Regions from separate parts of the Streptomyces sp. NPDC014006 genome, predicted to be linked through region 2. Evidence: riboswitches for the same ligand, from Rfam matches in the RefSeq annotation. Region 2 holds a riboswitch; each other region holds the start of a gene.
The links. A riboswitch is a leader RNA that binds a small molecule or an ion and turns the genes downstream of it on or off. The one in region 2 is predicted to bind thiamine pyrophosphate.
Positions count from the first base shown of each region.

Region 1: it holds a riboswitch for thiamine pyrophosphate, as region 2 does, so the genes downstream of both, thiC (phosphomethylpyrimidine synthase ThiC) here and thiO (glycine oxidase ThiO) in region 2, are expected to answer to the same signal.
Region 3: it holds a riboswitch for thiamine pyrophosphate, as region 2 does, so the genes downstream of both, ACF1GV_RS33635 (thiamine ABC transporter substrate binding subunit) here and thiO (glycine oxidase ThiO) in region 2, are expected to answer to the same signal.

Region 1 covers NZ_JBICAJ010000003.1:493,139-497,113, reverse strand. The annotation lists gene ACF1GV_RS14500 (hypothetical protein) at 1-422, shown strand, start outside; gene thiC (phosphomethylpyrimidine synthase ThiC) at 680-2,464, opposite strand; TPP riboswitch at 2,457-2,634, opposite strand; gene ACF1GV_RS14490 (YibE/F family protein) at 2,706-3,975, shown strand, end outside.
Region 2 covers NZ_JBICAJ010000001.1:1,028,812-1,032,786, reverse strand. The annotation lists gene ACF1GV_RS04755 (NAD(P)/FAD-dependent oxidoreductase) at 1-1,082, opposite strand, end outside; gene ACF1GV_RS04750 (hypothetical protein) at 1,115-1,486, opposite strand; TPP riboswitch at 1,539-1,652, shown strand; gene thiO (glycine oxidase ThiO) at 1,650-2,834, shown strand; gene thiS (sulfur carrier protein ThiS) at 2,831-3,031, shown strand; gene ACF1GV_RS04735 (thiazole synthase) at 3,035-3,829, shown strand; gene pknB (Stk1 family PASTA domain-containing Ser/Thr kinase) at 3,946-3,975, shown strand, end outside.
Region 3 covers NZ_JBICAJ010000012.1:202,298-206,272, reverse strand. The annotation lists gene ACF1GV_RS33640 (ABC transporter permease) at 1-639, opposite strand, end outside; gene ACF1GV_RS33635 (thiamine ABC transporter substrate binding subunit) at 684-1,772, opposite strand; TPP riboswitch at 1,847-1,955, opposite strand; gene rlmN (23S rRNA (adenine(2503)-C(2))-methyltransferase RlmN) at 1,980-3,086, opposite strand; gene ACF1GV_RS33625 (SRPBCC family protein) at 3,183-3,632, opposite strand; gene ACF1GV_RS33620 (phosphatidate cytidylyltransferase) at 3,792-3,975, opposite strand, start outside.

The DNA of each region.
Region 1 (3,975 bases), on a different contig from region 2:
AGCCGGCCTTCGCCCGGACCATGCTGACCGCCGGATGGGTCTTCGGCGCGCTGACGGCGGCCGCGATCCTCGTCGCCACGGTCGGACTGCTGCTCACGGCCCTGCGCAACCGTCCCTCGCTCGACCCCGGCGCCCCCGGCGAACCTCCTCAGGAGCTGACCCAGGCGCGCGACGCCTGGCATGAAGCCCTGCTGGAACGCGGGATCGTGCCGTTCCTGCGCGACGCCCTGGCCGATCCCGGTACGACGCCGGCTCACCCCGTCTCCCCGTCGGTGCCGTCCAGCCGCATGCCGCGCCTGGGTTATGACCGGCCGGGATTCACCAGCCCCGACGACGGCCCCGCCGCCGGCCCGCGCCCGAGCTTCACGAGCCCCGACTTCAGCAGCCCGGACTTCGGCGGGCCGGAACACCAGCCGGAGTGAACCGCAGGTGCGCGCCCCGCACCGTCCATCAACAGGACGATCCGGGCGAGTGATCGGCGTCCTGGTCCTTCGGGACTTCTCGAGCCGACCCGGCGCAGGCACGTCCGGGATCCTGAAGTGCCCTACGCCCAGTGACTCTCGGCTCCGGTCATACGACTGATCACCTACGGCCACTGATCAGCACGTCGCCCAACGACTGGAGCCGGATGAGCGGTACTCCGTGCACGCCAGACACGGAGTACCGCCCGCGGCCCGCGTCAGTCCGCGATCGGCAGATACACGCGGTTGCCCGCCGCCGCGAACTCCCGCGACTTCTCGGCCATCCCGGCCTCGATCTCGGCCTTGCTGCCGCCGTGCTCACGGCGGATGTCCTGCGAGATCTTCATCGAGCAGAACTTCGGCCCGCACATCGAGCAGAAGTGTGCCGTCTTGGCCGGTTCGGCCGGCAGGGTCTCGTCGTGGAACTCCCGCGCCGTGTCCGGGTCCAGGGCGAGGTTGAACTGGTCCTCCCACCGGAACTCGAACCGGGCGTCGGACAGCGCGTCGTCCCACTCCTGCGCACCCGGGTGCCCCTTGGCGAGATCGGCCGCGTGAGCCGCGATCTTGTAGGTGATGACGCCGGTCTTGACGTCGTCCCGGTTGGGCAGGCCCAGGTGCTCCTTGGGCGTGACATAGCAGAGCATCGCCGTGCCCCACCAGGCGATCATCGCGGCGCCGATGCCGGAGGTGATGTGGTCGTACGCCGGCGCGACGTCCGTGGTCAGCGGGCCGAGCGTATAGAACGGAGCTTCATCGCAGATCTCCTGCTGAAGGTCGATGTTCTCCTTGATCTTGTGCATCGGGACGTGTCCCGGGCCCTCGATCATGGTCTGTACGTTGAAACGCTTGGCGATCGTGTTGAGTTCCCCGAGCGTGCGGAGCTCCGCGAACTGCGCCTCGTCGTTGGCGTCCGCGATGGAGCCGGGCCTGAGGCCGTCACCGAGGGAGTACGTCACGTCGTAGGCGGCGAGGATCTCGCACAGCTCCTCGAAGTGCTCGTACAGGAACGATTCCTTGTGGTGAGCGAGGCACCACGCGGCCATGATCGAGCCGCCGCGCGAGACGATGCCCGTCTTGCGGTTGGCGGTGAGCGGCACATACGCCAGGCGCACGCCCGCGTGGACCGTCATGTAGTCCACGCCCTGCTCGGCCTGCTCGATGACCGTGTCCTTGTAGATCTCCCAGGTCAGTTCCTCGGCCCTGCCGTCGACCTTCTCCAGTGCCTGGTAGAGCGGCACCGTGCCGATGGGGACGGGGGAGTTGCGCAGCACCCACTCACGGGTGGTGTGGATGTTGCGGCCCGTGGACAGGTCCATGACCGTGTCGGCGCCCCAACGGGTCGCCCACGTCATCTTCTCGACCTCCTCCTCGATGGAGGAAGTCACCGCGGAGTTGCCGATGTTGGCGTTGACCTTCACCAGGAACCGCTTGCCGATGATCATCGGCTCGATCTCCGGGTGGTTGACGTTGGCCGGCAGTACGGCGCGGCCCGCCGCGATCTCCTCGCGGACCACCTCGGGCGAGACGTTCTCCCGCAGGGCCACGAACTCCATCTCGGGCGTGATCTCGCCCCGGCGGGCGTACGCGAGCTGGGTGACCGCCTGGCCGTCACGGCCGCGACGGGGCTGGCGCGGACGTCCGGGGAAGACCGCGTCGAGGTTGCGCAGGCCTCCGCGCGGCGAGGTGTGCTTGACCCCGTCGTCCTCTGGACGGACGGGACGGCCCGCGTACTCCTCGGTGTCGCCGCGGGCGATGATCCAGTTCTCCCGGAGCGGTGACAGGCCCCTGCGCACGTCGGTGTCGACGAGCGGATCGGTATACGGGCCGGATGTGTCGTACAGCGTGACCGACTTCCCGTTGGTGAGGTGCACCTGACGGACCGGCACCCGCAGGTCGGGGCGCGAACCCTCGACGTATGCCTTGTGCCAGCCGATGGACTTTCCGGCCTCCTGAGCCGTTTCGCTCTGAACGGAGGCAGGCGTGCGTGCGTCCTTGTTGGTCATGAGACCTACTCCCTACGCCGGCATTACCCGGTAACAGGTTCGGCGGTCGACGCAGCGGTCACCGTCTGCCGACATTTCGTGTGGAACACCACATGTTCCACGTGAAACATCGCAAAGACGGAGGTCAGCGCCCTCTCAGCCCGGTGCTCCGAGCTCCCGCGTGTGCAAAGGTGCCTCCACGCTAGCGTCAATTCGGGCGCGGTGAACAGGGGGCCCCTGTCGTTCTTGCGATGATCGGTCGGTGACCACCACACACCAGCCCCCGTATCCGCCGTCCGAGCCGCCCCGCGGCCAGGGCCCGACAGGCCACGGCCAGGACGTCGAGGACGGGCATGAGCAGGGGCACGCATCAGGGTCCGGACACGGACACCGGCGCGCGTCCGGTGGCGGCCACGGGCACGGTGCCACCCATGCCGCGGGAGGCGGGCACGGTGCCCAGCACTCTGCGGGAGGCGGGCATGGGCACAGTCACAATCACGGGCCCGCTGCTCCTGTCTCCCGGCATCTGCGCAAGGTGATCGCGGCGATCCTCATCCCGTTCGCCGTGGCGGTGGTCGTCGGCCTTGGCGTGCTGTGGCCCGGGGGTGCCCCGTCCCACCAGCGCACCGGTGTCGGCTTCGACCGGCAGACCCAGCAGGCCACGGTCACCCAGGTGGTCGAGGTGAGCTGCAAGGCGGTCAACGCCTCCGGTGGCACGCCGACCGGCGACACATCCACCGCGGAGGGCTCCCCGGCCCAGCAACAGGCGTCGGGCGCCTGCAAGAAGGCCACCGTCCGGGTCGACTCGGGCAAGGACACGGGCCGGACGTTCACCGAGATCGTGCAGCCGGACCAGACGCGGCAGCTGCACCAGGGCGAGAAGGTCGTGGTCGCCTACGAGCCCTCGGCGCCGAGGGACCTGCAGTACTCGGTCACAGACGTCGACCGGCGCTTCCCGATGGCCCTGCTGGCCGGCATCTTCGCGCTCGCCGTCATCGTCGTCGGGCGGATGCGCGGGGTGATGGCGCTCGTCGCGCTGGCCATCAGCTTCATGGTGCTGAACTTCTTCATCCTGCCGGCGGTCCTGCAGGGCGAGAACCCGTTGGTCGTCGCCGTCGTGGGCTCCAGTGCGATCATGCTCATCGCCCTGTATCTGTGCCACGGGCTGTCGGCCCGGACGTCCGTGGCGGTGCTCGGCACCCTGATCTCCCTGCTGCTGATCGGCGTCCTCGGTTCGCTGTTCATCGGCTGGGCCGCGCTGACCGGCAACACGGACGACAACACCGGCCTGATCCACGGCCTGTACCCGTCCATCGACATGAGCGGTCTGCTGCTCGCCGGCGTCATCATCGGATCGCTGGGCGTGCTCGACGACGTGACGGTCACCCAGACCTCCGCCGTCTGGGAGCTGCACGAGGCCAACCCGTCGATGGGCTGGCGCGGGCTGTACCGGGCGGGCATCCGGATCGGCCGCGACCACATCGCATCAGTCGTCAACACCCTGGTCCTGGCCTACGCCGGTGCAGCGTTGC
Region 2 (3,975 bases):
GTCCAGGCCGGACCGGAGGTGTCACCGCGCCACACGGTGCGGTCGGCAGCGGTGTGATGGCCGGCGTACTGGACGAAGCGGCCGAACTGCTCGGACCAGAAGTACGGCACCGGGTCGTACTCCGCGAGAGTGTCGCCGACGATGTTCGCGGCGACCGTGCGCGGCCCCTGGAGGGCGTTGTCCCAGTGGTGGACGAGCAGGCGTTCGCCGTAGCGGGCGGAGGGGAAGGAGGCGCAGTCGCCGACCGCGTACACGTCCGGCAGCGACGTGCGCAGCTGCGCGTCGGCCACCACCTCGCCCCGCGGTCCCAGCTCGACGCCGGAGCCGGCCAGCCAGCCGGTGGCGGGCCGTGCGCCGATGCCGACGACGACCGCGCCGGCGGGCAGCCGGGAGCCGTCGTCGAGGACCACCACGCCCGGCTCGACGCCCGCCACGCGCGCGTGCGTGCGCAACGCGACACCGGCGTCGGCGTACCACTCGGTCATGGGCGCGGCGACCTCGGCGGGCAGCGCCCCGGCGAGCGGGCGGCCGGCGGCCTCCACGACGGTGACCGCGCAGCCCGCCTCGCGCGCGGCCGTGGCGAACTCGGCGCCGATCCAGCCCGCGCCGACGACGACGATGTCGTGCTGCCGGGCGAGCACCGGGCGCAGCCGCTCGGCGTCGTCCAGGGTGCGCAGCAGGTGCACCCCGGGCACGCCCTCGGCACCGGGCAGGGTGATCGGTTCCGCGCCGGTGGCGAGCACGAGGACGTCGTAGCCGACCGGGCCGGCCTCGGTGTCCAGTTCGTGGTCGGCGGGGCGTACGCCCAGCACCTCGCAGCCGAGGCGCAGCTCGATGCCCAGCGCCTCGAAGTCCACGTCGAAGGCGGAGCCCTCGGCCGTGCCGAGCAGGACGGCCTTGGACAGCGGCGGCCGGTCGTAGGGCTGGTGGGGTTCGGCGCCGATCAGCGTGACGCTGCCGGTGAAGCCCTGTTCACGCAGGGCCACCGCGGTCTGCACCCCGGCCATGCCCGCGCCCACGACGACCACGCGCCGCGCCTGCGCCGCCGCCGAGGTGTCCCGTTGCTGCGTCTGCTCGCTCACCTGATCACCATAGACACCTGACACATCGTCAGTCAGCGGTCCTGTGCCGTGACCTGCTCCACACGCGCGGGCAGCTCCTCCACCACGCTGGTGCCGCTGCCCTCCTGGGACTCCCACTCCCAGGTCTCCTCCAGCCGCAGCCGCCCGTCCGGCAGCTCCGCGACCGTGGACACGCAGTGCCCGCCGGAGGTCGTCCCGTCCTGCTTGAGCTGCACGTACCGGAAGTCCAGCCGGTCTCCCTGCCGGGTGCCCACGAGATGCCCGCGCACCACGTCGCCGCCGGTGTACTCGGCCCAGATCTCGCCGCCGCGCTCGTGGTACGTGAAGCGGGTGCGCGTGCCCACCTGACCGGGCGCCTGATCGGCGACGGGGGCGAGGACGAGACCGTCGAGGGACCGGGCCATGACGGAAGGCTCCCTTACAGACACACAGCGGCACGGGCTAGGGTGGCCACCGTAAAGCACTCGCGGGAGCCCGGACGCACCGGGCTGAGAGGGAGGCTGGGACGGCCTCCGACCGTACGAACCTGATCCGGGTCATGCCGGCGAAGGGAGGGGCTGGACGCCCATGTCGCCTACGCGTACGTCAGACGTCCTCGTCATCGGGGGCGGGATCATCGGGCTGGTCACGGCCTGGCGGGCCGCGCAGAGGGGGTTCGCCACCGCGGTCGTGGACCCCGAGCCCGGCGGCGGAGCCGCGCAGGTGGCGGCCGGGATGCTGGCCGCCGTCACGGAACTGCACTACGGCGAGCAGACCCTGCTCGGCCTCAACCTGGCCTCGGCGCGCCGCTATCCGGACTTCGCGGCCGAACTCTCCGAGGCCACCGGCCACGACCTCGGCTACCGCCGCAGCGGCACGCTCGCCGTCGCCCTGGACGCCGACGACCGCGCCCACCTCAAGGAACTGCACGCCCTGCAGCGGCAGTCGGGCCTGGAGTCGCAGTGGCTGTCGGGCCGGGACTGCCGGCGCCTGGAGCCGATGCTCGCGCCGGGCGTGCGCGGTGGGCTGCGGGTCGACGGCGACCACCAGGTGGACCCACGACGGCTCGCGGCCGCGCTGGTCACCGCCTGCGAGCGGGCCGGGGTGGTGTTCCACCGGACCCGGGCCGAGCGGCTCGCGGTCGCGCGGGAGCGCGCGGAGGGCGTCGTCACGAGCGAGGGCGAGGAGTTGGGCGCGGGACAGGTCGTGCTCGCCGCCGGCAGTCTGAGCGGGCGCCTCGCGGGCGTGCCGGAGGCCGTGCTGCCGCCGGTGCGGCCGGTGAAGGGGCAGGTCCTCAGGCTGACCATGCCGAACCACCGGACGCCGTTTTTGAGCCGGACCGTGCGCGCCGTGGTGCGCGGCGGCGCGCTGTATCTGGTGCCCCGCGAGAACGGTGAGCTGGTCGTCGGCGCGACCAGCGAGGAGATGGGCTGGGACACGACCGTCACCGCGGGCGGCGTCTACGAACTGCTGCGCGACGCGCACGAGCTGGTGCCCGGCATCACCGAGCTGCCGCTGACGGAGACCCGGGCCGGACTGCGCCCCGGCTCCCCCGACAACGCGCCGCTGCTCGGCCCGACCGCGCTGGACGGGCTGCTGCTGGCCACCGGCCACCACCGCAACGGCGTCCTGCTCACCCCGGTCACCGGGGACGTGCTGGCCCACGCCCTGGTCACCGGCGAGCTGCCGGAGGAGGCCCGCCCCTTCACCCCGAAGCGCTTCTCCCCCGCCGCGCAGCAGCCTTCACGCACCCTCACGGAGCAGCCCGCATGAACATCTCGGTCAACGGCGAGCCCCGCCGTGTCGAGCCCGGCACGGCTCTCGACGCCGTCGTGCAGTCCCTGACCGCGGCCCCCTCCGGGGTGGCCGCCGCCCTCAACGAGACCGTCGTCCCGCGCACCCAGTGGTCCACCACGGCCCTCGCCGACGGCGACCGCGTCGAGGTCCTGACCGCCGTCCAGGGAGGCTGAAACATGGCTGACGACCCCCTCGTCCTCGGCGGTACGCCGCTCACCTCCCGTCTGATCATGGGCACCGGCGGTGCGCCCAGCCTGGAGGTGCTCGAGCGGGCGCTGGTCGCCTCCGGCACCGAGCTGACGACCGTCGCGATGCGGCGGGTCAACCCCGAGGTGCACGGCTCGGTGCTGTCGGTGCTGGACCGTCTGGGCATCCGGGTCCTGCCGAACACCGCCGGCTGCTTCACCGCCGGGGAGGCGGTGCTCACGGCCCGGCTGGCGCGGGAGGCGCTGGGCACGGACCTGGTCAAGCTGGAGGTGATCGCCGACGAGCGCACGCTGCTGCCGGACCCGATCGAGCTGCTGGACGCGGCGGAGACGCTGGTCGACGACGGGTTCACGGTGCTGCCGTACACCAACGACGACCCGGTGCTCGCGCGGAAGCTTCAGGACGTCGGCTGTGCGGCGATCATGCCGCTGGGCTCGCCCATCGGTTCCGGTCTCGGCATCCGCAACCCGCACAACTTCCAGCTGATCGTCGAGGACGCGCGCGTGCCGGTGATCCTGGACGCGGGGGCGGGCACGGCGTCGGACGTGGCGCTGGCGATGGAGCTGGGGTGCGCGGGTGTGATGCTCGCCTCGGCGGTGACCCGGGCGCAGGAGCCGGTGGTGATGGCGGAGGCCATGCGCCACGCGGTGGAGGCGGGACGGCTGGCGTACCGGGCGGGGCGGATTCCCAAGCGGCACTTCGCCGAGGCGTCCTCGCCCACGGAGGGCGTCGCCCGGCTGGACCCGGAGCGGCCGGCTTTCTGAAGCCCGCGGCCCGTGCGTCATACCGGTGCGCGCGACACGTCACAGGTCGGCTGCAGTCACCCCCCTGGCTGGGTGAAAGGGCTGGGGTGCCGGTGACGGCTCGTACACTCGCCTCCGTGGATACGACCCTCTCGGACCCCCTCGTC
Region 3 (3,975 bases), on a different contig from region 2:
CACCTCCAGGGTGGAGAAGCCGGGGCCACCGAGGATCTGGACGATGCCGAAGGAGGTGAAGCAGAACAGGAACACCATCAGCGCGGCCGCCGCGACCGCCGGCGCGAGCGCGGGCAGGGTGACCGTGCGCCAGGCGGTGAAGCGGGACGCCCCGAGCATCCGCGCCGCGTCCTCCTGGCGCGGGTCGAGCTGCGCCCACAGTCCGCCGACGGTCCGCACGACGACGGCGTAGTTGAAGAAGACGTGGGCGAGCAGGATCGCCCACACGGTGGTGTCCAGCCGTACGCCCCACAGCTGGTCGAGCAGGCCCCCGCGGCCGACCAGCGCGAGGAAGGCGGTGCCGACGACGACGGTCGGCAGCACGAACGGCACCGTCACCACCGCCCGCAGCAGCCGCTTGCCGGGAAAGTCGAAGCGGGCGAAGACATAGGCGCCGGGCAGCCCGAGCAGCAGGGTGAGCCCGGCGGAGACCAGCGCCTGCCAGGTGGTGAACCACAGCACGTGCCGGATGTCGGACTGCCCGAGGACGTCGGTGAGCCGCCCGAACTGCCAGGCGCCGTCGACCTTGAGCCCGCGGGCGACGATCGCGGCCACGGGGTAGGCGAAGAACACGGCGAAGAACGCGACGGGCAGGGCCATCAGGCCGAGCCGCGCCGCGTTCCCCGCGCGGTCCGGGCGCCGGGCTACTTCAGTACGAGTGAGGTCCACTGCTTGACCCACTGGTCGCGGTGGTCGGCGATCTTGGCCGGCGCCAGGGTCTCGGGGTCCTTGGCCGCGGGGCCGTACCGGGTGAACTCGGCGGGCACCTTGGCGCCGTCGAGCACCGGGTAGACGAACATGTTCAGCGGCATGTCCTGCTGGAACTCCTTGGAGACCAGGAAGTCGATCAGCGCCTTGCCGCCCTTGGTGTTCTTCGCGTTGCTGAGCAGCCCGGCGAACTCGATCTGCCGGAAGCAGGTGCCGGCCGCGACGCCGGTCGGCGCGGTCTTCGGCTGCGGCTTGGCGAAGACGACCTCGGCGGGCGGGGAGGAGGCGTACGAGACGACCAGCGGCCGGTCGCCGTGCGCCTTCTTGCCGCCGGACGAGCCGGAGAACTCCTGGTCGTAGGCCTGCTCCCAGCCGTCGACCACCTTCACGCCGTTGGCCTTGAGCTTCTTCCAGTAGTCCTGCCAGCCGGCGTCGCCGTACTTGGCGGCGGTGCCGAGCAGGAAGCCGAGGCCGGGCGAGGAAGTGGACGCGTTTTCCGTGACGAGGAGGTTCTTGTACTCCGGCTTGACCAGGTCGTCGAAGGAAGCCGGCGGGGTCAGCTTGTGGTCGGCGAAGTACTTCTTGTCGTAGTTGACGCAGATGTCGCCGAAGTCGATCGGGGTGACCCGGTGCTTGCCCTGGTCCAGCTGGTACCGGGCGCCGATGGCGCCGAGCCCCTTGGCCTGGTACGGCTGGAAGAGGCCGTTGTCCAGGGCGCGGGAGAGCAGGGTGTTGTCGACGCCGAAGAAGACGTCGCCCTGCGGGTTGTCCTTGGTGAGGATGGCCTTGTTGACGGCCTGCCCGGCGTCGCCGCCGGGGAGGACCTTGACCTTGTACCCGGACTGCTTCTCGAAGTCCGCGAGGACGTTCTTGGACACGGCCCACGAGTCGTGGCTGACGAGCGTGACGGTCTTGGACTCGGCGGCGGTCTTCTCGCTCCCGCCGGACGACCCGCACGCGGACAGCGTGACGAGGCCGAGGCCGACCACCACGACCGTGGCCTTCTTGGTGATGCTCACTGACATTCCTCCTGGAGTGACCAGGAAGAGACGCGGCCCTGCCCGGGACGTCTCGCGACGGCCCGGGCAGGGCGCAACAGCTCGAGTGATGACCGATCTCCCTACCCAGAATGACCTGGGCGAGGTTCGGAGGGTCTGCGGCCCTGTCCGCCGCACTCTCAGCGCTGTGGCGCTCCCCTGTCGGAATATGTAGATGTACTGACGCCAGTCAGATTACCGCTCGGTGGCGGCGAGCTGACCACACGCCCCGTCGATCTCCTGCCCACGGGTGTCCCGGATCGTCACCGGTACACCATGGGCGGCGATGGCCTCGACGAACGCCTTCTCGTCCTCGGGCCGGGAGGCGGTCCACTTGGACCCCGGCGTCGGGTTCAGCGGAATGAGATTGACGTGCACGGGCTTGCCCTTGAGCAGCCGCCCCAGCCGGTCCCCGCGCCACGCCTGATCGTTGATGTCCCGGATCAGCGCGTACTCGATGGACAGCCGCCGCCCGCTCTTCTCGACGTATTCGAACCCGGCGTCGAGCACCTCGCGCACCTTCCACCGCGTGTTCACGGGGACGAGGGTGTCGCGCAGCTCGTCGTCCGGGGCGTGCAGCGAGATCGCCAGCCGGCACTTGAAGCCCTCGTCGGCGAACCGGTGGATGGCGGGCACGAGGCCGACCGTCGACACGGTGATGCCGCGCTGCGACAGCCCGAGGCCGTCGGGCGCGGGATCGGTGAGCGCGCGAATGGCCCCGACGACCCGCTTGTAGTTGGCGAGCGGCTCGCCCATGCCCATGAAGACGATGTTGGACAGCCGGGAGGCCCCACCGGGGATCTCCCCGTCCCGGAGCGCCCGCATGCCCTCGACGATCTGATGCACGATCTCGGCGGTGGACAGATTGCGATCCAGCCCGGCCTGCCCGGTCGCACAGAACGGGCAGTTCATGCCACACCCGGCCTGCGAGCTGATGCACATGGTGACCCGGTCCGGATACCGCATCAGCACGGACTCGACGAGCGTCCCGTCGAACAGCCGCCACAGCGTCTTGCGCGTGGTCCCCTCGTCGGTCGACAGATGCCGCACGACGGTCATCAGCTCGGGGAACAGCGCCTCCCGCAGCCTGTCACGCGCCCCGGCGGGGATGTCGGTCCACTGCTCCGGCTCGTGCGCGTACCGCGCGAAGTAGTGCTGCGACAGTTGCTTGGCGCGAAACGGCTTCTCCCCGATCTCGGCCACGACCGCCTTGCGCTCGGCAGGCGAAAGATCGGCAAGATGCCGCGGCGGCGTCTTGGCTCCGCGCGGCGCGACAAAAGTAAGTTCTCCGGGCTTGGGCATGGTGGTACCAGTGTCGCAGATCGACTCGGGTGGCCCGCCCGGCCGGTTCGGCCACCCGTTACGTCGGTCAGGGGCGCGGCAGCGGTTCGGCAAGCCCTACGCCGTCGTGTGCTCCAGGTGCTGCTTGAGCAGCTGCTCGTTGCGCGGGAACTCCTTGCGGACCTGGGGGCGTACGACGAGGGGGATGAGGACCTTGCCGAGGCCGTGGCCCTCGAAGTCGAGGTCCACGGTCAGCCGGGTGCGCCGGCCCTCGTCGACGGGGGTGACCTCGCCGCGGAAGGTGCCGCGCACCGGCCCGTCGATCCCGTGGACGCTCCACGAGCGGCCCGGCTTGTACTCGGTGCACTGCATCGTCATGGGAACGTCGCGGCGGCCGATGTGCCGGGTGACCCGGACCCGGGAACCGAGTCCGAACGGGCCGTCGTCGAGCTGTTCGGCGGACACCGCGCTGGCCTGCCACTCCGGCAGGTGGGCGGGGTCGGTGACGAACGTCCACACTTCGTCGGGGCGGCAGTCGAGAACGATCTCATCGTGGAAACCGGACATGGTGGCCCCCTTTCCAGGGTGAGCCGGTTCGGGGCTTACACCCGAAATCGTCCCACCGCATCCGTCGCCCAGCCATCCAGAAGACAGAAGGCCGGGCCGTACGACGACGAGCCCCGCCCTCCGCTCAGGAGGACGGGGCTCCACAGCCGTGCGCGCCGGTCAGCCGGCGCCGACGAACAGCACCAGCAGCAGCCACACCACCGGAGCCGTCGGCAGCAGCGAGTCGAGGCGGTCCATGATGCCGCCGTGTCCGGGGAGCAGCGTGCCCATGTCCTTGATGCCCAGGTCCCGCTTGATCATGGACTCGCCGAGATCGCCCAGCGTGGCGCTCGCCGCGACCGCG